3 regions of the Pseudoalteromonas sp. Of7M-16 genome follow, and region 2 is predicted to be linked to each of the others. Evidence: predicted binding sites of a transcription regulator. Region 2 holds the regulator's gene; each other region holds the start of a gene.

Region 1 (11,078 bases), on a different contig from region 2:
CTGAATACCTTAGCAAAGCAAATTCTCGGTAAAAAAGGCCAATACATTGCAAACTTCTCTATGGTATTCCTGTTTTACGCTTTATGCGCAGCCTATATCGCAGGTGGCGGCTCTCAACTACAAGAAAAGCTCAGTAGCTTTACAGGGATGGATATTGCGCCGCAAGTTGGTTCTATTGTTTTAGCATTACTGGTTGCCACAATCGTCGCACTAGGTACCAGCACCGTTGATAAGTTGAACAGAATACTATTCACAATAAAAATAATTGTCTTGGCAAGCTTATTCTTTGTTCTTACGCCTTATGTCCATGGCCAACACCTACTCAACATGCCTATGGAACAAGGCCTTATCCTATCTGCTATCCCTGTTATTTTTACTTCATTTGGCTTTCATGGTTCTATTCCATCGATTGTTAAATACGTTGGTTTAGACATAAAAACTTTACGTCGAGTTATGATTGCGGGTGCTGCTCTGCCATTGACTATTTACGTTTTTTGGCAGTTGTTAAGTCAAGGTGTCATGGCACAAGAGGCACTGCTACAAAGCGCTGGTTTACCCGGTTTTGTCGCCGCGATTTCGAATATTGCACACAATAGCCAAGTACATACTTTTGTGACCATCTTTGCTGATCTGGCACTCGCCACATCATTTTTAGGTGTAAGCCTTGGACTCTTTGACTTTTTTGCCGACGCATTCAAGCAACAAAATTCAGGGTTAGATAGAGTAAAAACCGCACTGATCACCTTCACTCCACCGCTGGGGTTTGCATTATTCTACCCTCAAGGTTTTATCATGGCCTTAGGCTACGCTGCGATAGCCTTAGTTGTTTTAGCCGTTTTTCTACCTGTCGCCATGGTGTGGCAACAACGAAAAGTACAAAATTCAGGTTATCAAGTACAAGGTGGCAATCTCGGATTAATATGTGCCGGTTTATGTGGTGTATTAATTATTTCAGCACAAGGTCTGCAAATGTTTGGCGTGATCCCAGCTCTGGGGTAAATGCAAAAATGGATTAGGCACTCAGCCTAATCCATCTCAAAATGTAAGAACGCGTTACTACTTTTTACAATTCAAGTGTCGCTTTAACTACCCTGATATGAATATAATTGACTCACTTACCAAGGAGTTAATTATGATTAGGGTTACAATGGCTACCGTGCCATTATTGCTACTGAGCGCATGTGGTGGTGAAAGCGACACACCGCTGCAAAAAGATAACACTGCACAGCCAAATACACCGACAACACAACAGCCTAGTAATGACTGTGGCGCCAACTTCACAGCCGAACGCTCGCTCAATCAATTTGAGTTTTCCAGTGTATTTTGGCATGCAGATAGCGAAGTGTTACAACCTAAACCAGAATTTAGACTCTATGCCGATAAACACTCTTTAGGGGCAACTCACACACTTTCATCAGACGAGACCCTGTGTATGTTGAGCGCAGCAGTATTTGGCTCGACCAGTGCTGAAACTTGGCAAGGCGCCAGCAACAGCAGTTTCAAGCAAGGAGAGCTATTTTACTATGCGCCCGAGCTAATTTTTAACACCCCTCTACCTGACTTTACGTCTTTAGCAGATTGGCGCAATAAAGGTCAACCGAGTACTGTCAGTCAACCGATTGAAGCGGTTAAACTAACAATTCACTACAGAGACAGAGATAATAATCTCATCACTTTTGGTGACCAAAACACCACAGCAGCTAAATTGGTATGCAATAACTCCACACTGGACCTAACTCTCCAAGTTCAGCCAGTCATCGCGACTGCAGTAAGTAAAATGGACCCAGCCTATTGTGAAGAAAAGCAAGTTGGGTTAGAGAGTGAAACACATTGCTTAGCAGTCGCTATTGTTCAAGAAACGGGGTTAGAAAACTGTCAGCTTGACTCAACAAGCGCGATAATACCGGATCAAACTGGGAATAAATCGACAGTGAAAATTGCGGGCTCTTTAATATTTAACTCTGGCACAGACGCAGCTCTGAAAGTAAACAACATCAAAATATAAGCCTTAATAAGGCAAACTAGCTCTTTGGTTTAATTATTTAAAGAGCCATTTTTCCATTTGATTTTCTGGCTAAAATGCCAAATTAATGGAGCAAAACAAAGAATAATTGTCACTGTATTTACAATGGGTAATACTGACTTATATAGATACGTTGAGTAACTTAAATCCATTAGATGTCTATCGACAAGGCGGAAAAGCTGTAACACCGGTGCAGGTAAAACGACTAATTGCACCATGATACTTTGCCACATATACATCTTGTCTTTTAAAGCCCAATAAGCAACGATGGCGATAAATACAATGTCGTTCAACGCCCAAAAAATATACCGATAAACAATGCCGCTATCAAACGACAATATGGGGCCGTATGTAAAGTTTCCAGCGACATAAAAAACAAGACAGAGAAAAGAATAGCGGAATGCCGCTTTATCCTTGATAACAATAAAGATACAGCATGCAACAAAGGCAAGCAGTGTTAGAGAGTCATCAAGAACAGTGATAAATGTATTGTGAAACTCATCACTGTTCAAATAAGAAACTAGATCGCTTTTGAACACGTTAGCTCACTTAATCAGGCGAAAAAGTTATTTTTCTTCACCGTTACCACCATCGCTACCAGTTCCATTACCACCAGGCATATCGGCAAATTTATATAATTTAGACATAAAAACTCCCTTAAACATTTTTAAAAAAAAGCTATAGTACGGTAGCCCAAATTGCGCTTAGACGCAATCTTTTCTAGTTACTTTCCCTTCTAACCTCAATAGGATCAGACTCTTTCGCTTTACCTTGTAAAATTGATATCTCTACCCGGCGATTGCGCTTTCTGTCCACATCGTTGGCATTTGGTACTAAAGGACGAGTATCCGCATGGCCAACCACAACCATTCTATTTTTGTCAAAACCACTGACTGTTTGCATTTCACTCGCCACGGCGACCGCTCGGGTTGCTGATAGGTCCCAATTATTGAAATATAACTCATTGGAAACTTGGAAGTCGTCGGTGTGTCCAGATACGGTTATCTCCCCCGGTACATCTTTGAGCAACTCTGCAATATCATGTATTACCGGTTTAAATTTAGGTTGTAAAAAAGCACTGCCCGACGGGAATGAACCGTTTTCTTGGATCCTAATGATAATTTGTTGGCCTAGTGACTCTAATTCTATCGCCCCATCCATAATTTGCTTTTCTAACTGCTGGGAGATTTTTTTGACTAGCTCGTTAACCTGTTCCTGATCCGCAGCAGCAACGGCTTGCGTCATCGATTGTTCTTGTGCCGTACTGGCTGATTCACCGCCTCGCTTATTACCCCGCTGCTCTTGGCGTCCACCAGCCGAGCTCTCTTCACCTGCTTGGAACTCGAGCATTTGCTGGGTCATTTCTACCGTTTGTTGCTGAATGGTTTCAATGGGAGTCGGCTCAGGTTTACCCGGTGTAAACTCCATTGCGATGACACTTGTACCTTTGGGAATATCTTTAACCTCAATTTTGTTCTGAACACCAAAAGCAAACTTCATTGAACCTGCAATCTGCTTAAATTTCAGAACGTCCATCTCAGAAAACGCCAGTAGCAGAACGAAGAAACACATTAGCAGAGACATAAGATCTGCGAACGTCCCCATCCATGCAGGCAACCCTGGGGGCGGGCATTTACATTCGTTCTCGTCTGACATTATTTACTCCTCACCACCATCACCACGTTTAGACTCTGGCAGGTAGTTTTTCAAAATGCCTTCAATTACTTTTGGATTTTGACCATCTTGGATCCCCAAGATTGCATCCAAGATCAGCCGCTGATTTCGCTCTTCTTCGTCTTTTCTGAGTTCTAGCTTAACTTGAATTGGAATAGCTACAACGTTGGCTAAAAATGCACCGTAGAGTGTCGTTAATAGTGCAACAGCCATCGCAGGTCCAATTGCTTTGGGGTCATCCATATTAGACAGCATTGCCACTAAGCCAATCAGCGTACCGATCATTCCCATGGCGGGTGCGATATCTGCAAGTGATTTAAATAGCCCTGCACCTAGTTCATGTCGATTTGCGGTCAGTGCGATGTCTTTTTGCAAAGTTGCTCGAACCACATCGGCATCGTGTCCATCGACTAGCATATCGACGCCCTTTCTCATAAATGGGTTGGGAATTTCAGCTTCTTCTAGTGCGAGAAATCCGCCCTTGCGTGCAGAGTCTGCAAGCTCTACAGCTTTTTCAATTAATTCCTCTGGCGTTTCTATTTTAAACATAAACGCCTTACCAGCCACTTTACCAATGCCTAAGAACTGCGCCAATGTAAAGTTAGACAACACAATAAAGATAGAGCCACCAAATACAATAACGACTGACGGGGTATTGTAAAACATGGCAAGTTGCCCATCACTACTGAGTACCATAGACATGACAATAAGACCTATAGCACCTAGGATACCTATAACGGTTGCTAAATCCACACACCCTCCAAAGGCATTTATTCGTGAGATATCACGCAGTTATTCTTATACGTTGAGTTATCGGCAGGTTTTGCAATAACTTAATTCAATTATATTAAAAAGCCTTTAAATTGCGAGAATTAACCCAAACTATCAGATCAATTTCGCAATGATAGCCAATAAAAAAGTCTATCAGATACTTTGACCTCAATCTTTATAACCCATAAAATTGGCTTCCTAAAGTTTTGCTTGAGAGTGAATAAAAATATGGCAGTCAAAAAACCGGAAAACATGAGCTTTGAAGAAGCTGTCAACGAGCTCGAGTCGATCGTACAAGAAATGGAACACGGAGAGCTAACGTTGGAGCAATCCCTAAAACAGTTTGAACGAGGAATTAAACTCACTCAAGCCTCTAACCATAAACTTCAACAAGCAGAACAGAAAGTCAATATTTTACTCGCCAATGACGAAGCTAGCGCGCCGAGCGAGTTTTCCGATCAGGTAGATTAACTGCGTGGAATTACATCAAAGATTAAGCATCGCCAAACAAGATGTCGAAAAAACAATAAACGCTTATTTTGAACAAGACTTGGATACCGATGCAACGGCAAAGGCAGCTGCGCTCTATTCGATTAGTAACGGTGGAAAACGACTGCGACCATTTTTAGTTTACGCCACTGGCGAAATGCTCGGTGCTAACATTGAAGATTTGCATATTGCCGCAGCAGCGGTCGAGTGTATCCACAGTTATTCTCTCGTCCATGATGATTTACCAGCAATGGATGATGACGACCTTAGACGTGGAAAACCGACCTGCCACATTGCATATGATGAGGCTCAGGCAATACTAGCCGGAGATTCATTACAAACACTGGCCTTTGAATTACTTGCATCACACCAGTTTGATGTGCCAGCTCAGCAGCAGCTCGCTATGATTAAAGTATTGGCACAAGCCTCTGGGTTGCAAGGTATGGTGGGTGGGCAAGCACTAGATATTGCGGCAACAAATGCGCAGATCAGTATTGAAGCACTCGAACACATACACAGATTAAAAACCGGCGCACTGCTTAATTGCGCCATTGAATTAGGGGCACTTTGTGCACCGAACACAACAGAATTAACACGTAGTCAGTTAAAGGACTTTGGATTAGCTATTGGACTAGCGTTTCAGGTTCAAGACGATATTCTCGATATTGAAGGCGATACACACACGCTCGGTAAACCACAAGGGTCCGACTTAGAACATAATAAGTCGACTTACCCGGCATTACTGGGCATGGAAGGGGCAAAAGCGAAAGCGCAGGCGCTTATCACTCAGGCGCTAGCTGCACTGGATAACATTGATGCAGATACGCGCCTACTTGCAGAACTAGCAAGATACATAATCGCTCGAGATCATTGATATTCGCACCGACCTAAATGACTATTTGATGACAAGTTCCTTTTAAATTTATAAAACTATCGGCAAGCTTTGTATATAATTGGGCAAGGTTTGCTAAGGATATTACAAATAATATGACTCTTGATAGTAGCAAGTATCCATTATTGGCATTAGTTGATCAGCCTCAACAGCTAAGGCAGTTACCTCAGCACAAGCTGAATGACTTTAGTGCAGAGCTGAGAGGCTATTTATTAGACTCTGTGTCGCAGAGCAGTGGCCACTTAGCGTCAGGTTTAGGTACCGTTGAACTCACCGTCGCACTCCACTACGTATATAATACCCCAGTTGATAGACTCGTTTGGGATGTAGGCCATCAAGCCTATCCACATAAAATCTTAACTGGCCGTAAAGAACAGATGCATACCATTCGCCAAAAAGATGGCTTGCACCCTTTCCCGTACCGCGAAGAAAGCGAATTTGACACTTTCAGTGTTGGCCATTCTAGTACATCGATTTCGGCAGCACTTGCTATGGCTATCGCGGCTGAAAAAGAAGGGAAAAACCGCAAAACCGTAGCAGTGATTGGCGATGGCGCAATGACCGCAGGTATGGCTTTTGAAGCGATGAACCACGCTGGTGATGTTAAATCAGATATGCTGGTTATCTTGAATGACAACGAAATGTCTATTTCAGAGAACGTTGGTGCATTGAACAACCACTTCGCTCGTATTTTATCCGGCAGTTTTTACACTAATATCCGTGAAGGCGGTAAAAAACTGCTGTCAGGCGTCCCACCGGTTAAAGAGCTTGCCAGTAAAATGGAAGAGCACTTAAAAGGCATGGTGATCCCAGGCACCTTCTTCGAAGAGCTTGGCTTTAACTACATCGGTCCCATCGATGGCCACGATGTCGATATGTTGGTAGATACGCTGAGAAATATGCGCAACCTAAAAGGTCCGCAACTGCTGCACGTCAAAACTCAAAAAGGTAAAGGTTACCAACCGGCTGAAGCAGATCCGATCGGCTATCACGGTGTACCAAAGTTTGATCCTAGTATTCACAAACTACCAAAAAGTAAGCCAAGCGCCCCAACATTCTCAAAGGTGTTTGGTGATTGGCTATGTGATATGGCAGAGCAAGACCCTAAGTTAATGGCCATCACCCCAGCAATGCGTGAAGGCTCTGGTATGGTACGCTTTTCTAAAGAGCACCCAAGTCAGTACTTTGATGTTGCTATCGCAGAGCAACATGCAGTCACATTAGGAGCTGGTTTTGCATGCGAAGGGCTCAATCCAGTAGTAGCTATCTACTCAAGCTTCCTGCAACGTGCTTACGACCAAGTTATTCATGACGTGGCAATTCAGGATCTGCCCGTGCTATTTGCAATAGATAGAGCTGGCATCGTTGGTGCTGATGGAGAAACACACCAAGGTGCTTACGACTTAAGCTTTATGCGTTGTATTCCTAATTTAGTGATCATGGCACCGAGTGACCTCAATGAATGTCGACAAATGCTCTACACTGGACATTTACTCGATAAACCCGCTGCTGTGCGCTATCCAAGAGGTTCAGCTGGTGACGTTGAGCCCAGCTCTGAGATGGCCCAATTACCAATAGGCAAAGCGAATACGGTTCGAGAGGGCCAGAAACTGGCTATCTTAAACTTTGGTACATTACTGGACAACGCCCGCAGTGTTGCGCAAAAACTGGATGCAACGCTGATTGATATGCGCTTTGTTAAGCCACTGGATGAATCTTTGATAGCCACCCTTGCGCAAACTCACACGCACTTTATCACCCTTGAAGACAATGCCATCGCGGGCGGTGCAGGTAGCGCAGTCAGTGAGTTTTTGGCACAGCAAAATATAGCGCGTCCGGTTAAACACTTGGGTATCCCTGATGAATTCATCAAACACGGTACACAAGACCAAATGCACAGCGAAATGGGCCTCGACAGTGAGGGGATCCTAGCAACTGCAACTAGCTGGATTGCCAGTTAATTAGATGTCGGGTGACTGCTGAAGCTGTCACCCTACTTTTACACCTTAACCCCTAACCACTCACTAGCAACAGTATTCTTTCGTAGTATCACAGCGCTGAAATAATCACACAATAAAACATACCAACCTCTATTAATGCCTAATTAACAACAATACACATCCAGCTTTATAACTTTGTTGTGTATTTTAGAGTTTTCCCCTTGTTCAATGATTACCTCACCACCTAAAAAGCTATGGCAGTGAAAAAACTGGTGAAAAATTAATATAATCATTAAAAAACAAATATAATCATGGTGATACATAAGTATCAAAACATAAAACGAGCATATTAAAAGCAACGAACATGCCGCAAGTATGAAATCAGTTAAATGAGACTGTGAATTTTACTACTCATTAAACAGCTTCTTAGGGGAAAATCAGCCCTCTATGAAACATTTCATATTGTTGCATGAACAATAGACAGTATTAATTTAATGTGATAAAAATTTGTGAAAATTACAGCTCATATACGAAGTTAGTACTTTGTAAGCCATGGTTTAGTTTCGTAATTGCGCCGATGATATTTGAGCATGCTGGATAGCTCTGTGCGCTAAATTGGTTAAACAGCTAGAGAACAACTTTTAGATTGTTACCAAGTGAGTACCGATTAGAGCCAATCACACTTGTCATACATGGTTGTCTTTTAAATATTGTAACTGAGTAACGGAATAGGTGTTAAAAGGAAGAGGAAATGGTGGATTTTTTTGCAAGATATATCACAGGCGATGACCTAAGAGCACTGCGTAAGAAAAAAGGGGTAACAACAGCAATCATGGCAAAACATCTTGGTGTTTGTCGTAAAACCTACGAAAATTGGGAAAGAGATGTAGGGCAGCCAAAGTTAAATCAATTTTTTGCCATTTGTGCATTTTGCTCTATTGACCTCAGCGAGTTAATTACGAAAATAAGAAGCCACCAAAGTTCTTAACTGCTTATGCTGCTATTTATAATTCTGGTAATAGGTTCTGTGATAGATGCTTTAGAACCTATTTCAGGACTAGGGTAGTATCCTTATTTTAGCGTCGAGGCCATCAATTGTTTTAACCGTCTTTTCATTTGCTCTAGTCCCCCATCCAGAATGGTTATAGCTTATACACTATTTATATTGATAAAGTTTCATGTTTATCAAATAACTGAAAAATAAAACCTTATCATCGGCTCAAAAAGCAACCTCAAAATCACGCTTGCATTTAAATTCATATTTTTATCAATATAAATTTCGATACAACATGATAAGGAAAGTTGCTATGTTCAAGCACTCAATTTCAAGCATATTTTATTTGCTGTATATTACCCTCTTCAGCGGTAATGCAGTTGCAGTAAACTACTCAGTCGGTGTAACTTATTTTACCGCAACTGATTACAGCCGAACGGAAAAGTTAACACCAAATAATGCAGACTATCGCGATATACTGATCAAGATTTGGTATCCAACAACGACCCCTGATTCAAAAAATACTAGCTACCTACACTATCACACCGATCAATTCCCTTATTCAACTGCTAGGCCCTCCAATTTTGACCGACAGTTACACCAGTATCTAAAAACATTGCCGTTTGAATTATATAAAAATGCACCTCTTGCCAACCGCTCAAGCCCCTTTCCTATTGTAATGTACTCGCACGGATATCAATCTACTGTGGAAGACAAAGAAATATTAATGATAGAGCTAGCTCAAAAGGGCTTCATTGTGGTCAGCGTAGGTCACCCTCATCACGCCCAATTTGTCACCCAAAGCCACAATCGCAGTGCCACATATGACCCTGATGCACGTGCGAATGACTTCTATATTAGTGAACTAGCAGATGTTAACTTTAATGAGCTGGTTGCTGAGTTAGACTCTTTGGCCGGAATTGAACTCAGTGATGAACAAGTTGCGCGCGTATATCAATTGATGAGCTGGACCGAGGGCGATCGAAAAGCACTCAGTACTTGGGTTGCTGATATGCACTTTGCACTCGATCAAATGACTCGCCTACAGTATGGACAGTATTGGGGGATGCATTATCTGGGTGAGCACCTACAGACCTTTAAAGGTAAACTTGATCTTTCCCGTTTAGCAGCAGTTGGACTCTCATTTGGTGGCCCAACAGTTGCCGCCTTTTGCGAGCAAGTATATCAATGTAAAGCAGCCATCAATTTTGACGGGCTTCATTTTAATTTATCGCCTACCGTACCCTCTACAAAGCCATATTTAATGATGCATTCGGAACTACCGCTAAGTGCAGATCACAGTGTCGTATTTAAGCAACAAATCGCAGACACCTATATGATGCAAATTGACGGCGCGCTGCACTGGGACTTTTCTGACTACCCTTATGTTTTTCCGCAAGATAGAAACCAAGCATATCTGGGAAGTATTGACCCTTACCTAGTCACTGACATCGTAAATTCAACCAGTTTGAAATTTATCGATTTATACCTAAATAATACAGGTACGCACACCGAGCTTATCCAGCACTTAGAAAGCTTCCCAGAAATTCAATATCAATCCAAACAAGGTCAATAATATCTAGTAAAAGCAGACAAAACCTTGATAACCCGTTATTCGACTCTCTTTAATACCGCTGACACTCAAGGTTTTGGCACATATCAAGTCTCTCGTTCTGATGCCCTTCTTCTGTCGAAGCTGGGCAACTCTGTGCGTTTTTACCTGCTATTTTTTGGCTTTTTGACTGTTCCAGACAATACTTAGATCCAATTATACAGCCATATAAAGGCCTGCTCATGCCACACCAATCGAAAGACATGGAAGAAATGCTGTTTTTTAGTCAAATGCTTAACGAGTGCTCTCCACTGGAGTTGTTAAAACAAATCCTAATGCACTCTCATCACGCGATAGTGATCACTGACGCAGATCCAAGTGCAGGTTATCGGATCATTTATGCAAACCCTGTATTTTGTCGCCATACCGGATACGAGTTGGCCGAGCTGGTCGGAACATCCCCTCGAATACTACAAGGACCAAAAAGTAATCGACGGGTAATAGATAAACTCACTCCCGCATTGCAAGAAAAAGGCTTTTTTTATGGCGCCTCTATTAATTACCGCAAAGATGGCAGCATGTATCCTGTGGAGTGGAATATTTCTGAAATTAAAAATGAACAGGGTGACGTCACTCACTACATCTCAATGCAAAAGGATTTAAGCAACTTCCACCGCCTAGCGAAGCAAGTTAAGAAAAGTAATGAGAGCTTTAAAGATTTTTACCTTTCAACCACTAAAAAA
Region 2 (11,078 bases):
ATACCTTTATTCTTGCCGGTCAAGTTTTGGCGATGCAAACTGGCTTGGGCTTCGCATCCGTTGTTGATCCATCAAATGGTTTGAGCGTGCCTGCCGTAGGCCAGTTTTACTTAATTCTAGCAACACTGTTGTTTTTTGTGTTCAACGGCCATTTGATGATGATCCAAATGATTGTATTTAGCTTTCAGTCGTGGCCTATCGGAGGCGACTGGTGGCATGTGGATAATTATTATGACATTGCTAACTGGGGGTCTTGGCTGTTCGCAACGGCTTTGTCTCTTTCGCTGGCACCTTTAACTGCAATGTTAGTGATAAATTTGGCCTTTGGTATCATGACGCGTGCCGCGCCACAAATGAATATTTTCTCTGTTGGCTTTGCGTTTACCCTAGTAGCTGGACTAATGATTATTTGGGCGACGCTGGGCAACTTTACCATGCAGTATGAGTTTCAGTGGCTTAAAATGACAGAGCTGATGTGTAATTTAATTGGCTGTACGGTGTAGGAGAGTAAGATGGCTGAAGATTCGGGTCAAGAACGTACCGAAGAACCCACCGCGAAAAAGATCAGTGATGCGAGAAAAAAAGGCCAAGTCGCTCGTTCTAAGGAACTGGGGACGACTTTTGTACTTATTTTCTCGGCCGTCGCACTCATTTTATATGGGGCGGATATCGCAAAAGGCCTTTATAACATCATGGGCCGCATGCTCACACTCAATCGCAATGAAACATATGATACAACCAAAATGTTTGCTGTTTGGGGGGATGCATTCTCCGAACTTTTCTTTCCTATGTCGATGTTTGTTTTGATTATTCTTGTCGCCGGTGTGATCGGTAATACACTGCTTGGCGGCTTTAATTTTAGCTGGGAAGCCGCGTCTCCAAAGCCCAGCAAAATGTCGCCGATGAAAGGGATCAAACGCATGTTTGGACCGCAAGCCGCAGTCGAGTTGCTTAAATCGATATTAAAGTTTGTACTGGTTGCTGGGTTTGCAATTTTATTCATCAAGTGGATGTTTTACGACATCTTACACCTGAGTATCGAATCGGTACCAGGTAGTGTTATCCACTCATTGGAGATTTTGTCTTGGCTGTTCCTAGCTCTCAGTTGCACCATGATCATAATTTCTGCCATTGATGCACCTTATCAAAGTTATAACCACAACAAGCAATTGAAGATGACGTTGCAAGAAGTGAAAGATGAGTATAAAAACTCAGAAGGTGATCCACAAATTAAAGCGCGCATTCGTAGAACACAACGAGAAATGTCACAGCGGCGCATGATGCAAGATGTACCTGATGCAGATGTTGTTGTAACAAACCCCACACACTACTCAGTAGCGCTGAAATATGACACAGAAAAAGCAGGTGCACCTATGGTTATAGCCAAAGGAGTCGATGAATTAGCAATGCAGATCCGAAAAGTGGCTAAAGGTAATGAGGTGCCGATTGTCGAATCTCCCGTGTTGACTCGTTCTTTGTATCACACCACAGAAGTGGGTGACCAAATACCTGATCAGTTGTTTACTGCAGTGGCACAAGTGCTCGCTTATGTATTCCAGCTGAAAAAATTCAATAAAGGCCGTGGTCGCAGGCCTAACGAGCTGAGTAAAGACTTACCTATTCCTGATAGTTTGAAACACTGATAGTTGGAACGAAGTTTGCTTTAACTTATCTGCGTCAATAAATTGAAGTTGATAAGTTATGGATTTTAAAGCGGTTCTACAACAAATTAATCGAGACAAAAAAGAATATGCGAAGGGGATAGGTACACCGTTACTGGTTCTTGCTGCGCTAGGTATGGTGATATTACCCATGCCTCCGTTTTTGTTAGATATCTTATTTTCATTCAATATTGCACTGGCATTGGTCGTATTATTGGTAACGGTATATACGCTAAAACCACTTGAGTTTGGTATGTTCCCGGCGGTGCTTCTTATTGCAACAATCATGAGGCTGGCACTGAATGTTGCCAGTACTCGAGTAGTGCTTCTCGAAGGTCACAACGGTGGTGATGCGGCTGGTAAAGTGATTGAAGCATTTGGCTCTGTTGTGATCGGCGGTAACTATGCCGTTGGTTTGGTCGTTTTCCTAATTCTTATCATTATTAACTTTGTGGTAATCACCAAAGGTGCTGGACGTATTTCAGAGGTATCAGCACGTTTCACATTAGACGCGATGCCAGGTAAACAGATGGCAATTGACGCAGATCTGAATGCCGGTTTTATTTCAGCTGAAGATGCACGTACCCGCCGAGAAGAAGTGACAAGAGAAGCGGATTTTTATGGTTCGATGGATGGTGCCAGTAAATTTGTAAAAGGTGATGCGATCGCTGGCATTGTGATACTTGCGATCAATATTATTGGTGGACTATTTGTCGGTATGGTACAGCATGACCTTACGTTCGGCAGAGCTATGGAGGTATACACGCTACTGACGATAGGGGATGGCCTTGTTGCACAGTTACCTTCGCTGTTGTTATCAATCGGCACCGCAATCGTTGTGACACGTCAAAATGAATCGCACAACATGGGTGAGCAGGTAACACAGCAGTTAGGTAATGAAAAGTCACTGTACATTGCCTCTGGTATCCTCATCGTAATGGGCTTAGTGCCGGGTATGCCACATGTTGCATTTTTAGGCTTGGGGAGCTTAATAGGTGGCTTAGCATATTACTCGAAGCAGCACAAAGCAAAAGCTGCTGCTGAACAAGCTGAGCAAGAAGCCAAAGGTACGCAAGTAGCTAATAAGCAGCAAGATCAAAAAGAGCTTGGGTGGGATGACGTTCAACCAGTTGACGTGATTGGATTAGAAGTAGGTTATAGACTTATTCCACTTGTCGATCAGGCTCAAGGTGGTGAGTTACTGAGCCGAATTAAAGGTGTGCGTAAAAAGTTATCACAAGAGCTTGGTTTTCTCGTCCCTCCTGTTCACATTCGCGACAATTTAGAGTTAGATCCTAATGCTTATAAGATCACGCTAATGGGCGTTGGGTCTGGCGATGGCGAACTAAAACATGGCGATGAACTAGCGATTAACCCAGGCCAGGTATTTGGACCAATTCAAGGTGTCGCTACAAAAGATCCGGCTTTTGGATTAGATGCTGTCTGGATTAAACCTGACCAAAAAGATGAGGCTCACTCTTTAGGTTATACGGTTGTAGACGCGGCTACAGTGGTTGCAACGCACATTAGCCAGCTGTTGACCAATAATGCTTCTTTGCTGTTAGGCCATGAAGAAGTTCAAAACTTATTAGATATGTTAGCGAAAAGCCATCCGCGATTAGTTGAAGGGCTAGTTCCAGATGTACTACCACTGACAACGATTGTAAAAGTACTGCAAAATTTACTCAATGAAGGTGTGGCAATTCGAGATATGAGATCAATTGTACAGACCTTAGTTGAATACGGTCCGCGAAGCCAAGACCCTGATGTACTAACGGCTGCAGTGCGAATTTCACTACGCAGACTCATTGTTCAAGATGCTGTTGGTAACGCTGATGAGATACCTGTCATAACATTGGCGCCCGAGTTGGAACAGATGTTGCATCAGTCACTTCAGAACGCAGGTGATGAGGGGGCAGGCATAGAGCCAGGACTTGCAGAGCGACTTCAAGGTTCATTGAGAGAAGCGCATCAAACGCAAGAAATGCTAGGCGAGCCGTCCATCTTATTAACCTCAGGTATGTTAAGAAGTGTTTTATCTCGATTTGTCAAACATACGATCCCTGGATTAAGAGTGATGTCTTATCAGGAAGTACCAGACGAGAGACAAATCAAGATTATTAGCTCTGTAGGGCAATAATAGAGGAACGAGGTGCTGAGTTATGAAGATTAAAAGATTTTTTGCAAAAGATATGCGTACTGCTCTAAAAGAAGTAAAAGATGAATTAGGTGCAGACGCGGTGATCATGTCAAACAAAAAGCTTGCTGACGGCGTAGAAATTGTCGCTGCAATTGACAACGACCGTGTAGCGCCGCAGGCACAGGCAGCACCCGTGGATACTCGTCCAGAGCCTGCACCTGCAGCTGTACAAAAGCCAACATATAGTCAGCCTGCAAGAGTGGTTAAGCCTCAAACGCGTCGTCCTCAAGCACAGCCTCAGGCTCAAGTGGCTGATAGCCTAGAAGCGCTCCTAGAGCGTCAAGCTCCAAAACCTCGTTCTCCTGAGCTTGCTTCTATGTTTTCGAACTCAGGTATAGATACTGATGACTTGTTTCAACCTCAACAAGCACAGAGACCTGAATTTAATCAAACTCAGCAAACTCAACCTATTAGCGCTCGTCAACGTCCTGTTAAAGAAGCAGATCCTATTTCTTCAGATTGGGGTTTTGACGATGATTTAGATTCAGAGCTGGATCCGCAACAAACAGTTAAAGCCGCTCCACAAGATGAAATGAGCTCGATGCGTGATGAGATGAATGCGATACGTCAATTACTTGAATATCAGCTTTCGGGTTTAATGAAACAAGAAATGGAACGGCGTGATCCGACCAGAGCTTGTTTAGTGGACCGCCTTCAAGGTATGGGTATTAGTTCTGATGTCGCAGAGCAAATGGCCTGTTTTATCCCTGATGACGTATCGAGAAAAGAAGCGTGGAATGCACTTTTAAATATGGTTGTAAATCAAATGCACACAACCAATAACGATATTCTTCGTCAAGGCGGTGTGTATGCCATGGTTGGACCAACTGGAGTTGGTAAGACAACTACTGTTGCAAAGCTAGCTGCATTAGGCGCTCAAAAGTATGGTGCAGATAAAGTTGCTTTAATTACCACAGATACATATCGAATTGGTGCTTACGAGCAATTGGCAACTTATGGTAGAATCATTGGCTGTCCGGTAAAGCAAGTTAAAGATGCTAATGAATTAGCAGAAGTTCTTTATCATTTACGAAATAAACGACTAGTATTAATAGATACTGCAGGCATGAGTCAAAGAGACTTGCGTTTAACTGAACAACTTAATACATTGATGCGTAGTTCAAGAGTTGATATTCGTAGCTATTTAGTATTAAGTGCAACATCGCAAATGCATGTTTTACAAGAAACTGTCAATCACTTTAAGAAAGTAAATTTAAGCGGTTGCATTTTTACAAAACTTGATGAATGTCTAAGTTTAGGTGAGATTATTAGTATTGCGATTCAAAATCGTTTGCCAATAGGGTATCTTACCAACGGACAGCGAGTGCCAGAAGACATTCGTGTAGCAAATGCTCAAAAATTAGTTAAAAAGGCTGAGCAATTGTATTTAAAAAGAACAAAAGCACAACATTCACGACGTGAAGCAGTGGCGTCCCAGACAGTAGGAATGTATGATTAATACAGTTTTAGATCAAGCAAGTGGCCTGCGTAAAATGAATCAAAAAAGTAACCACGGAGTAAAAGTAATAGCAGTAACTGGTGGTAAAGGAGGAGTCGGTAAGACCAATGTTTCATTGAATACTGCGATTGCGTTAGGACAACAAGGCCATAGAGTATTAGTTTTAGATGCTGACCTTGGATTAGCAAATTGTGACGTAATGCTAGGGTTACGTGTTGAACGCAACCTGTCTCATGTGCTATCCGGCGAATGTGAATTAGATGAGATTTTAGTTGAAGGGCCTGCTGGTATAAGAATTGTGCCTGCTACTTCAGGCTCTCAAAATATGGTTGAATTAAGCCCAGCAGAACATGCAGGTCTTATTCGAGCATTCAGTGAATTAAGCAACGATTTTGATGTTCTGATTGTTGATACGGCTGCTGGTATTTCAGATATGGTACTCAGTTTTTCAAGAGCAGCTCAAGATGTCATGGTTGTCGTTTGTGATGAGCCAACGTCAATCACAGATGCTTACGCACTGATAAAAGTATTAAGCCGAGAGCACGGAGTTTACAAATTTAAAATTGTCGCGAATATGGTGAGAAGCCTTCGCGAAGGCCAAGAACTTTTTGCAAAGCTCTCGAAAGTGACGGACAGGTTTTTAGATGTAGCGCTTGAACTCGTTGCAACAATACCTTTCGACGAAAATATGCGAAAGTCTTCGCGTCGTCAAAAAACGATCGTGGAACTCTACCCTAATTCCCCAGCAGCAGTTGCATTTAGGGGATTGGCAAGTAAAGCAGTGAAATGGCCTGTACCTCACCAGCCTTCAGGTCACTTAGAGTTTTTCATTGAGCAACTAGTTAACGGGTAATTATGGCTACACCGGTCAATCGAATGGCGGGATATCAAACAGCAGATCACCTGAATAAGGTGGTTGAGCGTCATACACCTTTAGTCAAAAAAGTTGCTTGTCATTTGCTCGCGAGGCTACCCGCGAGCGTTCAACTCGATGACCTAATTCAATCAGGCATGATCGGCTTAATTGAAGCGACAAAGAATTTTGATGCAAGTAAAGGGGCTAGTTTTGAAACCTTTGCTGGGATTCGAATTCGCGGTGCTATGTTAGATGAAATACGCCGCGGAGACTGGGCTCCACGCTCAGTTCATAAAAATAGCCGTATGGTGGCAGAGGCAATTTCTGAGCTGGAAACAGCCTTAGGCCGAGAGCCTAAAGATACTGAAATCGCTGAAAAACTTGATATTCCCTTAGATGAGTACCATCATATTTTACATGACGTAAATGCAAGTAAAATTATTGGCATTGAAGACTTGGGTGTCGATCAAGATGTAATTTCACCTGCAGGCAGTGATTTAGCGCTAGACAAACCATTCAATAACGTTAAGAATGAGCGCTTTAATGAATCGTTAGTAGAAGCAATTAAAACATTACCGGAGCGAGATGCGATGGTTCTGTCTTTGTACTATAACGATGAAATGAATTTAAAAGAGATTGGCCAGATCCTTGATGTGAGCGAGTCTCGAGTGAGTCAGATTCATGGTCAGGCAATGATTAAACTCAGAGCCAAGATAAATGACTGGATCAATTAGAGTACATTTTATTATTTATTTAGGTTCAAACCTCACCGGAGGAAGTTTTGGATAAGAACATGAAAATTCTCGTGGTTGATGATTTCTCTACAATGAGAAGAATAATCAAAAACCTGTTGAGAGACTTAGGCTTTACAAATGTTCAAGAGGCAGATGATGGCAGCACTGCGCTTCCAATGTTGCAAAATCAAGAATTTGACTTTGTTGTTACCGATTGGAATATGCCAGGTATGCAAGGTATCGACCTGCTAAGAGCGATAAGAGCCGATGACAGCCTTAAGCACATTCCTGTGCTGATGGTAACTGCAGAAGCTAAAAAAGAACAAATTGTTGCAGCAGCTCAAGCTGGTGTGAATGGTTATATCGTCAAGCCATTTACAGCTGGAACATTGAAAACTAAGTTAGAAAAAGTCTTTGAACGCTTAGGCTAGTTACGAGTAAGGATAGGCTTATGTCAGAATCCTCTGCGCCACAAATAACATTAGAGCAAGCAAAGCAACTTGTTGAGTTTCTTGAAAATGGTGAACAAGAAAAAGCTGATCAAATTTTAATTGAAGCGACTAATAAAGAACAATCTGAATTATTTGCTGAAGTCGGAAAATTGACACGCCAATTACACGAATCGTTGAAAAACTTCGAGTTAGATACGCGTTTATCAGACTTAACAACTGAAGCCTTACCAGATGCAAAACAACGTTTAAATTATGTCATGGAAATGACAGAAAACGCGGCTAACAAAACAATGGACGCGGTGGAAGCGAGTTTGCCGCTTGCTCAACAGTTGGCAGATGAGCTTTCTGAAATAAAGCCTACCTGGGATAGGTTAATGAGTCGTGATATACAATTAGGGGAGTTTAAATCCCTGTGTCACGACTTAAACGACTTTATGCAATCTTCACAAGGCCGTACCGACGAGCTACAAACCTTGATGACAAATGTATTGATGGCGCAAGATTATCAAGATTTGACCGGTCAAGTTATTCGCCGAGTCATTGAACTTGTCAGAGAGGTTGAAGACAGTTTAATTCACTTATTAACTGTATTTGGCACGTCAGAAGTGGGTCAACTTAGCACGGCTCAACAACCACAAGAAGTAGTTGAAACCACCACTGATGAACTATCTGGTCCAGAAGGACCTATCATTGACGCTGAAGAACGAGACGATGTTGTGTCTGGTCAGGATGAAGTTGATGATTTGTTATCTAGTTTGGGTTTCTAATAGGAGAGTATAATAATGAGCTTTGAAGTCGATGAAGATATCTTACAAGACTTTCTTGTTGAAGCTGGAGAAATACTCGAACTGTTATCTGAGCAACTCGTTGAATTAGAAAACAACCCAGATGACAAAGATTTACTAAATGCAATTTTTAGAGGTTTCCACACCGTCAAAGGTGGTGCAGGCTTTCTAGGCATGAATGAGCTGGTTGATGCTTGTCACGGTGCTGAGAATGTTTTCGATGTACTGAGACAAGGCCAACGTTCAGTCAACCCAGAATTAATGGATGTGATCTTGCAGTCACTGGATACAATAAACGATATGTTTGCTTGTATTCAAAACCGCGAGCAACCAGAACCTGCTGATCAAGCGTTACTTGATGTATTGCACAAGCTTAGCCAACCAGCATCTGCTGACGAAGAACCTGTCGCATTAACTCCAGAACCAGAGGCTGTTGTTGCCCCGCCGCCAGAAGCACCACCCGAACCTGAAGCTGACGTATTTTTTGACTTAGATGGCAGTAGTGAAGAAAGTAGCGAGCCCGCTAAGTCTGATAACATTGATGAAATAACAGAAGAAGAATTTGAAAGCCTGTTAGATGAGCTACATGGCTCAGGAAACGGTCCTTCGGTAGAAGAGCAAGCACCGGCTGCCCCGTCGCCTGCTGCACCGCCAGCAAATGCAAATGACGGTGATATTACTGACGATGAATTCGATAGTTTGTTAGATGAGTTACACGGTGTTGGTCAGTTTGGTTCTACACCCACTGAACCTGAGAAGCCAGCGGCTCCAGCTGCTTCAGCACCAACACCAGCGCCTGCGACAGAATCGACAGGTGCTGATGAGGAAATAAATGATGACGAATTTGAGGCCTTATTAGACGAGCTACATGGTAAAGGTCAGGCGCCTAAGAACAAGGAAGAGTCGTCAGAAAAATCGGAACCTGCACCGGCACCAAAAGCTGAACCTGCCCCTGTTCCAAAGCCTAAACCTCAGCCAGCTGCAAAAGTGGAAGCGCCAAAACCGGCTGCGAAGCCTGCGGCAAAATCGGCACCAGCGCCTGCTAAAGCAGAGCCAAAAGGTGGAGCAGCGAAAAAGCCAGCAGCGCAAGCTGAGACCACAGTCCGTGTTGATACAAAACGCTTAGACCAAATAATGAATATGGTCGGTGAGTTAGTATTGGTTCGAAATCGTTTAGTAAGTCTTGCCAATAACAGCAACAGCGAAGCTATGGGTAAAGCCATCTCAAACCTAGATGTGGTTACCGCAGACTTGCAAGGTGCTGTTATGAAAACGCGAATGCAGCCAATTAAGAAAGTATTTGGTCGCTTCCCTCGCGTTGTTAGGGATTTGGCGCGTAGCCTTAAAAAAGATATTAATCTGATCCTTGAAGGTGAAGATACTGATTTAGATAAAAACCTCGTAGAGGCGCTGGCGGATCCTTTGGTTCACTTGGTTAGAAACTCTGTTGACCACGGAATAGAAATGCCAGATGTTCGTGAAGCGGCTGGAAAAGTGCGTACAGGTACAGTGACCTTGTCAGCTTCACAAGAAGGTGATCATATCCTATTGACCATCAGAGATGATGGTGCCGGTATGGACCCTGAAAAACTGAAGAAAATAGCGATTAGTAAAGGCGTAATTGATTCTGATCAGGCAAGCAGGTTGTCGGATACAGAGGCATATAACCTGATCTTTGCACCAGGATTTTCGACTAAAGAACAAATATCTGACATCTCGGGCCGAGGTGTTGGAATGGATGTTGTAAAAACCAAAATTACTCAGCTTAATGGCCAAGTGAACATTCAGTCAGAGCTGGGAGTGGGCACCATATTAGAAATTAAAGTGCCACTCACACTTGCTATTTTACCTACATTAATGGTGATGGTTGGAGAGCAGACGTTTGCCTTGCCGTTGGCTGGGGTAAGCGAAATCTTCCACCTCGATTTAACTAAAACCAATGTAGTTGATGGGCAATTGACTATTATTGTGAGAGAAAAAGCGATACCACTCTTTTATCTTGAACATTGGTTAGTCAAAGGCACTGACATCAGTCAGAAGAAAGCTGAAGGCCACGTGGTGATAGTACAAATCGGTACTAAACAAGTTGGTTTTGTAGTTGATTCATTAATAGGTCAAGAGGAAGTGGTCATTAAACCACTCGATTCTTTACTACAAGGTACTCCAGGCATGGCAGGTGCGACCATCACATCGGATGGCGGGATTGCATTGATTTTGGATGTACCAAGTATGTTGAAGCATTACGCGGGCAAATAGCGTTTGACGCTTTTTGCTGTCACCGAATTAGTGGTGCCAAGGGCACCACTTTTCGGATCTGTAACATAAAAAAGAGCGATGCCAATGGCAGTAAAAGTATTAGTTGTTGATGACTCAAGTTTTTTTCGTCGTCGTGTAAGTGAAATACTGGAAAAAGATGCTGGTATTGAAGTCATTGATTTTGCAGTAAATGGTCAAGAGGCCGTTGAGAAAGCCAGTAAATTACGCCCTGACGTAATTACAATGGATGTTGAAATGCCTGTATTAGACGGTATCAGCGCCGTTAAAAAAATAATGCAAAGTAACCCGACGCCAATCTTAATGTTCTCGTCGTTAACAAGAGAAGGGGCAAGCGCCACTTTAGACGCACTAGACGCAGGTGCGGTTGACTTTTTGCCCAAAAAGTTTGAAGACATTGCACGAAATAGCGAAGATGCTACACGGGCGTTGCAGACCAAAGTTAAAGAAATTGGTAGGAAGCGAGTTAGTCGATTTACGAGGCCAATGACCTCGCCTAAACCCGCGACTCCAGCTAGTCCAGCAGCGAAACCGGCGCCATCAAGTTTACGTTCTACCTCAACAGTCTCGCAGCCGGATAGAAGCTTCCAAAGAGCAACACCAGAGACAACAACACAAAGAAGTTTCAAGGCATCTGGCAAATCATATAAGGTCGTC
Region 3 (11,078 bases), on a different contig from region 2:
ATTGGTAATGGAAAAACTGTTGCCTTATGTGTGTGTTATCCCTGGCAGTACAGATTTAGCCATCAACGTGAACACTGTATTGCCTGAGCAAGCATTATTATTAAGTGCATTATTTGATGGGCTGAGCTTATCAGGGGCTGAGGCTGTGATTGCCGCGCGCCCGGAAGAAGGATTTGATAACTTGCAAGACTTCTTTACCGAAGCAAAAAATCAAGGTGCTCAGGATACTAAAAAAGCTGAGAAAATTTTCACAATAACAAGCAATTATTTTAAGTTGCGTGCCAAGGCATCATTTGATGAGCGGTTGTTTAAAATGACCTCAATACTCGAAATAAAAGATGGTCGAGCAACTGTATTAGCACGCAAGTTTGGAGGCGTTCAGTGACAGAAAAATTATTGGTCCGTGTCGGCCAGTCACAGCAGGAACCTGTCAGTTGGTTAATATGGTCTGATTCAGATTCACAGATCATTGCCAGTGGTGAGTTAGAACACAGTGGGTTACTTGGAGAGTTAACGGAAAAAGCGTCGGGTCGCAGCGTTGCATTGTTGCTACCAGCATCAAGCGTGCAACTTAAACAAGTTGCCTTACCAACAAAGTGGAATCGCAAGTTGGAAAGGGCACTACCCTTTATGCTTGAAGAGCACGTAGCCAGTGACATCGATGAGGTATTCATCGCACTGGGTGAACCGACCACAGTTGAAGAGCAGCACTATATCAATATCGCATTGTGTGATTTAGAGTGGTTGCAAAGCTGGATGTCTGTATTTGGTGATTTTGATATAGAACCAACTGTGATAGTCCCAGATGCGCTATTGTTACCCACACCAGAAGAGGGAACATTAAGCGCCATTCAATTACAGCATCAGTGGTTGTTTAAAGGTGCCCATTGGCATATCGGTGCGGTAGAACTTGATTGGGTGAATGACTATTTAATGCTCTCGCCCGAGTCGGAGGTTGTGCATTATAGCCCCGCTGATAGTTTAGCGACGACCAAGAGTCTATACGCCAAAGAAGCTGAATATGACTTGCCTTTGGCAATTTGTGCACAGGGCTTAAATGCGCTGCCAATAAACTTGCGCCAAGGTCCATTTGCAGCGAAGAAAAAGCAGCCTCAATGGTGGCGTGATTGGAGATCTGGTTTGATTGCGGCAAGTGTTGCTTTGTTGGCATTTGTGTCAGTTAAATCTGCACAATTGTTTATGCTGCAAAGCGAAGCTGACATGTACAAAACCCAAGCCATGAGCGTGTACAAGCAAGCGTTTCCAAATAAAGTGGTTAGGCCTCACCTGTTGCGTAAGCAAATTCAAGATGAGCTCGATGCGCTCAGTGGTGGCGAGCAAGGCGGCTTTTTAGAGTTGACTAATCACTTTGTATCGATTTATTCGCAAGTAGATGATTTTAGTCCAGAGACTTTCCGTTACGATCGTAAACGCAATGAGCTTAGGATCCGAGCAAAAGCCAAAGGGTTTCAGATATTCAGCCAAGTGAAATCTATTCTCGAGCAAAGAGGCATTGAAGTACAACAAGGTGCTCTGAACAATGACGGCGATTATGTCATTGGTGAAATAAGAATTAGAGGTGCAGCATGAAGCAGCAAGTGATTAATTATTGGCAATCGCTTAAAGAGCAGGAGCAAAAGTTACTCATTGTAGCGGGTGTGGTGTTTGTTATTTTTGTATTGGTGATGGGCGTGATAAAGCCACTTAATGCAGGAGTCGAAAAAGCACAAGCCGATTTGCAAAAGCAGCAAAACTTTCATGCATGGGTTTCAAAAAGTGTTGCACAACTAAAAGCCAGTGGTGCGAACCGTGCCACATCAAGTAATCAGAATTTAACTCAGCTAGTGAACCGCACTCGAGGCAGACATGGTATTCAGATAAGCAAAATGCAGCCGAGAGACAATACGCTAAGAATTAATATCGACAATGTTGAGTTTAACAAATTGGTCAGCTGGCTGGATGTACTTACGAACCAACACGGTGTAAAGGTAGCCAATCTTGATTTAGGTGAGGAGCCACAACAAGGCTATGTACGTGTTAGTCGTTTGGTGTTAGAGAATTAAATATGAAAAATGCAGTTAGTGTAGTATTGGCTTTCTTATTCGCGTTTATTGTTTTTACGGTCATAAGTATTCCGGCACCCGTAGCCTTACAATTAGTGCAATCACATATCCCAAATAATGTGCGTTTAGGAGCGGTGACAGGTACCCTTTGGCAGGGGCAAATCAGCGGTGTTAGATATCAGAATTTACAGTTTAACGATGTGAAGTGGCAGCTCAACGGCTGGGGCTTATTATCGGGCCAGCTTCAGGGGAAATTAAACTTTGGCAACCCGCGCCAAGCGTCTGAAATATCTGGTCGCAGTACATTTGGAGTGTCACTTTTTGGCAATGATTTAGAGTTGAGTCAAACAACTCTAAGGTTTAGCGTCGAGCAGGCAATGCATCAAGTTAATCTGCCTTTACCCGTTGACGCCAAAGGTCGCATCATATTAAAGCTTGAAGAATTTAATAGTGGCCAGCCTTATTGCGAAAATCTAAAAGGCGATATCAGTAGCCCTGAGATTCAAGTTAAAGGTATGTCAGGTTGGTTTAGCATTGGAGATTTAAGCGGTTTATTAAGCTGTAAATCGGGCGATATAGCGATTGTTGTTGAGCCAGAAAACCTGCTAGGCCTACGCGCAGATGCAACGCTTGCTGAGAATATGCAATTTAAAGTTGCAGGAAACGTAAAACCAGATGCATCACTGCCTAAAGAAGTTCACGAAGCGGTTAAGTATTTAGGTCGTCCGGATGCTGAAGGCCGATATCCGGTGAGTATGTAACCGATGATGGATTTTAATTACTTGCCTGCACACGAAACGTTGCTCACTCAATATTTGGAGCAGCGTCCAGAAGCACTTAACTTACGTGCACTCGAGGGTTTTTTGTTTGCCATCGTTTGTAGTCCTGACGGTGTGGAACCTGAAATGTGGTTGAGTGAAGTAACCGCTGCGGATGAACATATTTCCGAAGAAGTGGTATTTGCATTATTAGCTCTGCACCATCAAATTAGTGAGCAGGTATTTACGCAGGGCTTTTCGCTGCCATTCACGTTGTCATCCTCGTGGCAGGATAAACAACAATGGAGCGTAGGTTTTTTGCATGGCTGCCAAGGGTATTTGAATAAGTTGAGTCAATGTGAGCAGCTCTCAGAGGAGTTACAGCAGGCGTTGGTAACCAGTACTGAGCTGTTAGGCTTTTTTAGTCTAGGACATGACCAAATAGAAGCTTACTGTCAATCGATAGAAGCTGACATCAATGCATTTGTGGAGCAACAATATCAACTCGCGGCTGAAATTGCGCCCGCTTACGCTGAGCTAATAGAACAAGTTGCTGTGAATAGCGGCTTATACGATGAGTAAAATAAAGTGTTGTAGCTTAAGCTGGTATGCTTAAGCTACATCTAGTTCGATATGTGTGCAACCTTTGGCGCATTGTGCGACAGCTTTTTCACCCTCTTTAACCGCAATATTTAAACTTATCGCGTTACCACATGTCTGGCACAATACAGTTTGCCCTTTCGATAATTTTTTGAGCAAGGCGCGCTGTTCATTAAAAGAGCGTGCTCTTAGTTTATTAAATTGTGCTATGTCTATCATTAGAATTCCGCTTTGTTTATAGCCTTTGCTGCTGCGTCACAAATTGTTTTTAATTTAGGGCCGTAAAAGTACAAGTTCAGCTCGTGCTCTTGACAATAACGTACGTGAAAGACTTTTACTTTTTCGTTTGTAGCGAGTGCTGTCAGCAAATATTCTTTTTCAGATTCAGTTAATTCAATCTCGTTGGCAATATGTTGCCTAGCTTGCTTAGCCGCAAGACTATATTGTGTTTCACTGGTCTCTCCAAGGGTGTCTACACCTTGCTTTAGCAATTTATCTCTGGGCTCTTTGATCAAAGGGTGATCAATGGTGAATAGTGCTAATACAATCAGTACAAGTAACAGATATTTTTTCATAAAGCTCGCTAATTTGATCTATTCGACTCAATCAAAGTCACAGTGTAATAAAATGCAAGAATCAAAAGCAAGCGAATTACTCAGGAATTATTCGTAGTTTTTGTCACCGTCGTGCGATTTATGGCTACGCGAAAAGCGAGCTGTTGCATATAATATCCTTAGTAAAAGTAAGGTCACTGTAGCAAGTAACCTGTCCAAGGCGCTTAAGGAGCTTGTATGGACAATAAGATCAAAATTAAAAATATTCCCGTTGAGGTCCACACGCCAGAAAACCTTCAACCTGATCGATTTAACCCTCGCAATCGAATATACGTCCGAGCTGTTAAGGGGATGCATCAACTATTGCGTCAGAGAATCGGCTTTTTAGGGATGTTGGCCTTTATGCTTCTTCCTTGGATCAATTTTAATGGACAGCAAGCGGTGTTGTTTGACCTATTGGAACAGAAGTTCAATATTTTTGGTTTGACACTATGGCCACAAGATTTAACTATTTTGGCATTCATTTTGATGATTGCTGCATTTGCCCTATTTTTAGTAACGACTTTTTATGGTCGTGTGTGGTGTGGTTATACTTGCCCGCAAACGGTTTGGACTTTTATTTTTATCTGGTTTGAAGAAAAATGTGAGGGTTCAGCAAACCAGCGTAAAAAATTAGATCAACGGCCAATGGATTTCGATAAGTTTCTTAGGAAAGGTGCTAAACATTTTTTCTGGGGGGCTTTTTCACTATATACGGCCATCACGTTTGTTGGCTATTTTACGCCGATCAGAACCTTGTTACCGGACTTAATGATGCTTTCTGCAAGTGGCTATGCCACTTTGAGTGTGGTCGTATTTGCAGTTTGTACATATGGTAATGCGGGGTGGATGAGGGAGATCATGTGTTTACATATTTGCCCTTATTCGCGTTTTCAATCGGCGATGTTTGATAAAGACACCTTTACGGTCAGTTATGACAATAAGCGTGGTGAAGGGCGCGGACCGAGAGGCCGGAAACAAGATCCGAAAGAGCTTGGTCTAGGTGACTGTATAGACTGCAAGCTCTGTGTTCAGGTCTGTCCCACCGGCATAGATATACGAAATGGCCTGCAGTATGAGTGTATTAACTGTGGCGCCTGTATCGATGCCTGTGATGGTGTAATGGACAAGATGAATTATGCCAAAGGTCTCATCTCATATACCACAGAGCGTAACTTGGAACATGCAAAAAAAGTGACTAAGCCCGTGCGCACAAAACTCATTGGCTATGTACTGATTTTACTGGTGTTGACAGGTGCGCTTGCAATGAATATCGCGATGCGAAAAACTTTTGAATTGGATATTATTCGGGATAGAAATCAGCTATACAGGGTTAACTTTGACGGCATGGTTGAAAACACCTACACACTTAAATTGATCAACAAAGCACAAACTTCGCAAACGTTTTCGATCTCTGTAAGAGGGTTGTCTCATTTCGAATTACTAGGTAAGCAAGCGGTCACGGTTGCAGCTGGCTCTACTTTAGATGTGCCTGTATCAGTTGTAATGGACCCCTTCGACTTAAATAAACCGGTAACAGAGTTTCATTTTGTGCTGTCAAGCGATGGACTCTCTCAGTCTCAAATATCTCAACCAACAAACTTTTTTAAAGGCCGTTGAACCATTGGCTTTAGGGTTCCATACTTAGTGTGACCCTGAAGCCATAATATATTTTGCTTCCTATCATACTTCGCTTTATCCTAGTGCGCTGTGACCCACAGGCTTTATTTGCCAATACCAGAACTTTTTACTTTATAAATGGACAGCAGCAATGAGTGACTTTAGTTATCAAAATCTCACGCCAGATTTAATTCTGGATGCAATAGAGAGTATTGGTATTTATCCTGAGTCGGGGCTACTCCCTCTGAACAGCTACGAAAATCGTGTTTACCAGTTTCGCAGCGACGATGCGAAGCGTTATGTCGCTAAGTTTTATAGGCCAAACCGTTGGTCTGATGAGCAAATAAAAGAAGAGCATGCGTTTTCATTTGAATTGGCTGATTCAGAAGTACCGGTTGTTAGCCCTATCACACGAGATGGTGAAAGTTTGTTTGAACATCAAGGCTATCGATTTGCTTTATTTCCTAGTGTGGGGGGACGACAATTTGAAATGGATAGTTTGGATCAGCTCGAAGTACTTGGCCGTTACATTGGTCGGTTGCACAGTGTCGCAAAACAATATGATTTCACCCATCGTCCAAGTATAAATACCGATAGTTATTTGACACAGGCTAGCCAAGACATTTTAAGCAGTGAATGTCTGCCGCAATCGCTGCAATTGGCTTTTTCGACAGTGCTAGAGCAAGTTGTTAAAAAAACGGAAGAAAAATTTGTAGTTAATGATACGATCAGATTGCATGGAGACTGCCATGCTGGCAATATTCTGTGGTCTCAAGAACAATTGATGATCGTAGATTTAGATGACTGCCGTCAGGGACCCGCTATTCAAGATCTCTGGATGATGTTAAATGGCGATCGCCAAAATCAAGTATTGCAACTAGACACTTTGCTAGGTGGTTATGAAGAGTTTAGCGAATTAGATATGGCTCAGTTACAGCTGATTGAACCGTTAAGAGCGATGCGTATGATCCATTATATGGGGTGGTTGGCAAAACGTTGGCAAGATCCTGCCTTTCCAAGGAACTTTTCTTGGTTTGCGACAGACAAATATTGGGAACAGCAGATCTTGGCACTAAAAGAACAATTAGCCGCGCTAGATGAGCCGGCACTAACAGTTTATCCATAAAATTTAAGAGAGAAAGTACATGTTAAAATCTATTAAAGTGGCATTATTGGCGCTATGCATGCCACTTGCTGCATTCGCTGCTGAATTCAAAGAAAGTGTGCACTATGAAACACTGACTTTAGAAAAGAGCAAAACACCTAGAGTAATTGAGTTCTTTTCTTTTTATTGTCCACATTGTTATAAATTTGAGGGGCCAGCGCGCGCTTTACAAGCGAGCTTGCCTATTACTGTGCCATTCGAAAAAATTCACGTAAATTTTATGGGCGGGATCCCGCCTGAAGCACAGTCATTTTTGAGTTATGGCTACATAATTGCTAAGCAGTTTGGTGTTGACTCTCAGGTAGTTGAGCAAATCTTTAAGACCATACATGAGCAAAATGGTCGTTTCGCAAGCATGAAAGATGTTCAGAAATTATTAGAAGCGCACGGCGTATCAGCTGAGAAGTTCGACTCTGCATTGGCAAGTATGCCTGTTATCTCTGCAGAGAAAGCAATGCAAGGTGAGCAAAAGAGATTTAGCGAAGCTGGCGCATTGAAAGGCGTACCTACTTTTATTGTTAACGATAAATATCGCGTTATCACGCATTCATTAAGAAGCCAAGCCGAGTTCAACGAATTAGTTAAACACTTACTAGAAAAATAATTGTCGGAGAATATGATGTTGAAATCAATTAAAGCTGCCTTGTTGGCACTTATGCTGCCATTGGCGGCCAATGCAATGACTTTTGAAGCAGGTAAACACTATGAAGTGATTGCTGAGCGTGGCACTAAAAAGCCAGAAGTGACGGAGTACTTTTCATTTTATTGCCCAGCATGTAATAACTTTGAAGGCCTAATAGATCAATTCAAGCCTAAGTTAGACTCTGGTGTTAAGTTCAAAAAAAGCCACGTTGACTTTGTTGGTGTCCGTGATCCTGAACATCAAAAAATGATTGCTACAGCATTGGCTACTGCAGAGGTATTACCTCAGAAAAAACAAATTGTATCGGCAATTTTTAGTCACATTCATACTAAGCGTGGGAAGTTTAATGAACTTGCAGACATTAAAGATGTGTTTGTTGCTCAAGGTGTAGATGGCGCGAAATTTGACAAGATGTACAAGAGTTTTTCTGTGCGTACTAAAGCCTCAAAAATGGCGAGACAGCAAAAACAACTTCAAGATAAAGGTGCTTTATCGAGTGTACCTACATTTATCGTTAATGGTAAATATAAGTTGGTATTAGGTAGAAGCTCTGGTATTACGAGTCCAGATGATATCGCTAAACTAATAAACTACTTGGCGAGTAAATAACAAAACGTTTGGCATACAAAAACCCCGCATGTGCGGGGTTTTTTTGTTCTAGGGCCAAGTGGCTTACTTACGAGTTAAAAATACACCTGATTCGACATGATGCGTATAAGGGAACTGATCAAATATAGCTATTCGCGCGATAGTATGCGTCTCAGTTAATATCTCGAGGTCTCGCTCTAGTGTATCTGGGTTGCAAGAAATGTAGATAATGTTGTCGTAGTTACTCACTAAGCGACAGGTTAGTTCATCCATGCCTGCACGGGGTGGGTCAACTAAAATTGTCTGACAGTTGTAAGATTGTAAATCTATTCCATTGAGTCGAGAAAAGGTGCGTTTGCCTTGCATTGCGTCAGTAAACTCTTCACTCGACATGCGAATAATATCAAGATTACCGACTTGGTTCGCTGCAATATTGTACTGTGCAGAATGGACTGATGATTTTGATATTTCAGTCGCAAGAACACGGTCGAAGTGCTCAGCTAAGGCGATTGAAAAGTTACCATTACCGCAATATAACTCTAGCAAATCATTCGATAGTGGGGCCGCGATAGATTTTGCCCATGACAACATTTTTTCATTCACTTTGGCGTTAGGCTGTGTAAAGCTGTTTTCTACCTGCTGATAAATATATTCTTTACCATCTACATTGAGCCTTTCAGTCACAAAGTCATCACCAAAAACGACTTTTTGCTTTCGCGCGCGGCCAATAAAATCAATTTTATAAGTTTCTTGTAGCTCAGCTCTAAGCGTGGTCATCGCTTGCTGCCAGTCATCATCCAGCTTTTTGTGATAAAGCAAACTAACTAATATCTCACCACTGAGTGTTGACAGATAGTCGATTTGAAATAGCTTGCGTCTCAGTATTTCATTGTGACGTAATTTATTCATCATCACTTGCATAAGCTCATTGACCAATGGTGCACCTGGATCAAATTGATCAACGCGTATTTTCTCTTTGCTTTGTTGATCAAACATTATGTGATACAAGTCTTCTCCATCGTGCCATACTCGAAATTCACAGCGTTGCCTGTAGTGATTTTTTTCAGAGTCATAAACCTCTAATTCAGGTGCGTTAAAGCGTGCAAATTGCGTGCTGATGCGCTGTTTTTTTTCTGATAGCTGTTGGCTATACAAAGAAGTATCAATATTGATCACGGCCATGCTGAGATTACCTTTATGTATTGCAAGGAGGCGCTATTTTAGGTGGCGAGGAACATTTGTCCAGTGCTTACCATTAAAATTGCACTTTTATTGTACAAAATAGCTTTAGCTTTAGCGTATATGGCCGATAATTAACTGATAGGGTATAGCGGAGAGCAATCATGAAGATCGGACAGTTGAATCAGCTGTTAAACCCAGCGATGCAGCACAATGCTGCCAAAGCTAAACCGACCATTCCTAATATCTCAATAAACTCCGATGTTTATCAAGGTAATAAGTCTCAGGTCGCAGCGAAAGTGCTCGATGATAAGTTGGCGCAAGCGCTTGGTATTGAGAAAAAAGAAGAGCAAGAAAAACCGCTCTTTGATTTCGAAGAGATTGTCAAAAATGTCCTTGGCTTTGTACAAGGTGCAATTAATAAAGCAAAAGCTGATGGCAAAGATGATGACACATTAAAAGGTATGCTTGAGCAAGCCCGTAAAGGGGTGCAAATGGGGATTGATGAAGCGACCGATGAATTAACCGAATCTGGTTTATTGAATGATGACATCACCGAGGGAATTGAAAAGTCTAAAGAGGGCATCTTTAATGGCTTGGATGAATTTGAAAAAGAATTGTTTGATCCAAGTCCTCAGCAATTGTCTGTAAGCGCGGCCCAATTTGCGAGTTTATCTAATAAAGCTGAGTACGCGTTTACTACCGCAGAAGGTGATGAAGTGGTAATTTCATTTAGTGATGCCTACAGCCAATCACGCGCAGCCAGTTACGAACGAGATGGAAACAATGTCGGTTTTGCCTATGGAGAAAGTCAATCTCAAGAAGTAAGCTTCTCTATAAGTGTCAATGGTGAGCTTAATGAAAAAGAACAAGAAGCCATTAATGCGATGATGGAAGATATTCGTGACGTCAGTGATTCGTTTTTTGCGGGTGAATATGACGAAGCGTTTGAGCTTGCTCAAGGATTAAGCCTTAACAGTGAACAAATATCAAACTTCACTATGGATTTAAGGCAGAGTAAAACATCAGCTGCTATTGCACAGTATCAACAAAGCAATCCAATGAAAGAGTTGGAGCAGGCGTTTGCACCACTTGACAAGAGGCTTGAAGGAATTAACGCGGATGCGGAGTCTTTGGGAATACAAGCACAATTGCCAGATATTATGGCCTGGATGAATGAAGGGCAGCAAAGACTCAATCAGTTTTTAGATTATGCACAATCCTATTTTGGAGCGTTAAATAATAAAACTGAGACGCAAAATAGCTAGATAGCTTACACGGCGCAGTTTATTTTATGTGTATTGCATGGCAAACTTCAATCCTCGTTTTTGGGGGATTGAAGTTTGCCGCATATATTAGTTTTTGATTCAGGAATTGGTGGGACAAGTGTATTATCAGAGCTTCAGCTAAGGCTTCCTGATGCACGCTACAGCTATGTAATGGATAATGCGCTTTTGCCCTATGGACTCCAGTCACAAGAAACAATTACAAATAGATTAGTATCTCTGTTGTTTTGGATACACCAAAATGACGTGAACGTTGATATTATAGTTATTGCGTGTAATACAGCCTCCACTTACGCCTTAGAGACTGCCAGAAAGCACACTGAAATCCCAATTGTTGGTGTCGTGCCTGCCATTAAGCCTGCTGCTCTTAGTAGCACCAATAAACACATTGGTCTCCTTGCGACGCCAGCGACTTCTAAAAATGCATACACAGCAAATTTAATTTCAAACTTTGCACAAGGATGTAAAGTAGATATTCACCACTCGACAGAATTGGTAAATATTGCTGAGTCTTACTACTGGCATAGAGAATTACCCTATGAGCGATTGAAAGAGGAACTGAAACGTTTAAAAGTAGATCCTC

Evidence for each region. Region 2 encodes FliA, which starts transcription of late flagellar genes. Its sites were predicted from a motif close to CTAAAGNTNNNNNNNNNNNNGCCGATA; they were not measured.
Region 1: pomA (flagellar motor protein PomA) is a predicted target of FliA. The motif match lies at 4,509-4,535, and genes of this name have one in related genera.
Region 3: MHN81_RS14245 (DUF5610 domain-containing protein) is a predicted target of FliA. The motif match lies at 9,316-9,342, and genes of this name have one in related genera.

The regions. Positions count from the first base shown of each region.
Region 1 covers NZ_JAKRFY010000003.1:34,097-45,174, forward strand. The annotation lists gene MHN81_RS03870 (aromatic amino acid transport family protein) at 1-999, shown strand, start outside; gene MHN81_RS03875 (hypothetical protein) at 1,133-2,005, shown strand; gene MHN81_RS03880 (hypothetical protein) at 2,035-2,562, opposite strand; gene MHN81_RS03885 (flagellar motor protein MotB) at 2,744-3,679, opposite strand; gene pomA (flagellar motor protein PomA) at 3,683-4,450, opposite strand; gene MHN81_RS03895 (exodeoxyribonuclease VII small subunit) at 4,697-4,939, shown strand; gene ispA ((2E,6E)-farnesyl diphosphate synthase) at 4,944-5,831, shown strand; gene dxs (1-deoxy-D-xylulose-5-phosphate synthase) at 5,945-7,810, shown strand; gene MHN81_RS03910 (helix-turn-helix transcriptional regulator) at 8,541-8,777, shown strand; gene MHN81_RS03915 (hypothetical protein) at 9,097-10,359, shown strand; gene MHN81_RS03920 (PAS domain S-box protein) at 10,578-11,078, shown strand, end outside.
Region 2 covers NZ_JAKRFY010000018.1:56,287-67,364, reverse strand. The annotation lists gene fliR (flagellar biosynthetic protein FliR) at 1-503, shown strand, start outside; gene flhB (flagellar biosynthesis protein FlhB) at 513-1,643, shown strand; gene flhA (flagellar biosynthesis protein FlhA) at 1,702-3,801, shown strand; gene flhF (flagellar biosynthesis protein FlhF) at 3,824-5,320, shown strand; gene MHN81_RS17905 (MinD/ParA family protein) at 5,313-6,173, shown strand; gene MHN81_RS17900 (RNA polymerase sigma factor FliA) at 6,176-6,910, shown strand; gene cheY (chemotaxis response regulator CheY) at 6,958-7,341, shown strand; gene MHN81_RS17890 (protein phosphatase CheZ) at 7,362-8,129, shown strand; gene MHN81_RS17885 (chemotaxis protein CheA) at 8,145-10,403, shown strand; gene MHN81_RS17880 (chemotaxis response regulator protein-glutamate methylesterase) at 10,488-11,078, shown strand, end outside.
Region 3 covers NZ_JAKRFY010000012.1:148,430-159,507, forward strand. The annotation lists gene gspK (type II secretion system minor pseudopilin GspK) at 1-385, shown strand, start outside; gene gspL (type II secretion system protein GspL) at 382-1,590, shown strand; gene MHN81_RS14195 (type II secretion system protein M) at 1,587-2,063, shown strand; gene MHN81_RS14200 (type II secretion system protein N) at 2,066-2,824, shown strand; gene MHN81_RS14205 (UPF0149 family protein) at 2,828-3,403, shown strand; gene MHN81_RS14210 (hypothetical protein) at 3,434-3,640, opposite strand; gene MHN81_RS14215 (hypothetical protein) at 3,640-3,996, opposite strand; gene ccoG (cytochrome c oxidase accessory protein CcoG) at 4,213-5,634, shown strand; gene MHN81_RS14225 (serine/threonine protein kinase) at 5,786-6,760, shown strand; gene MHN81_RS14230 (thiol:disulfide interchange protein DsbA/DsbL) at 6,780-7,403, shown strand; gene MHN81_RS14235 (thiol:disulfide interchange protein DsbA/DsbL) at 7,419-8,051, shown strand; gene trmA (tRNA (uridine(54)-C5)-methyltransferase TrmA) at 8,115-9,212, opposite strand; gene MHN81_RS14245 (DUF5610 domain-containing protein) at 9,374-10,477, shown strand; gene murI (glutamate racemase) at 10,553-11,078, shown strand, end outside.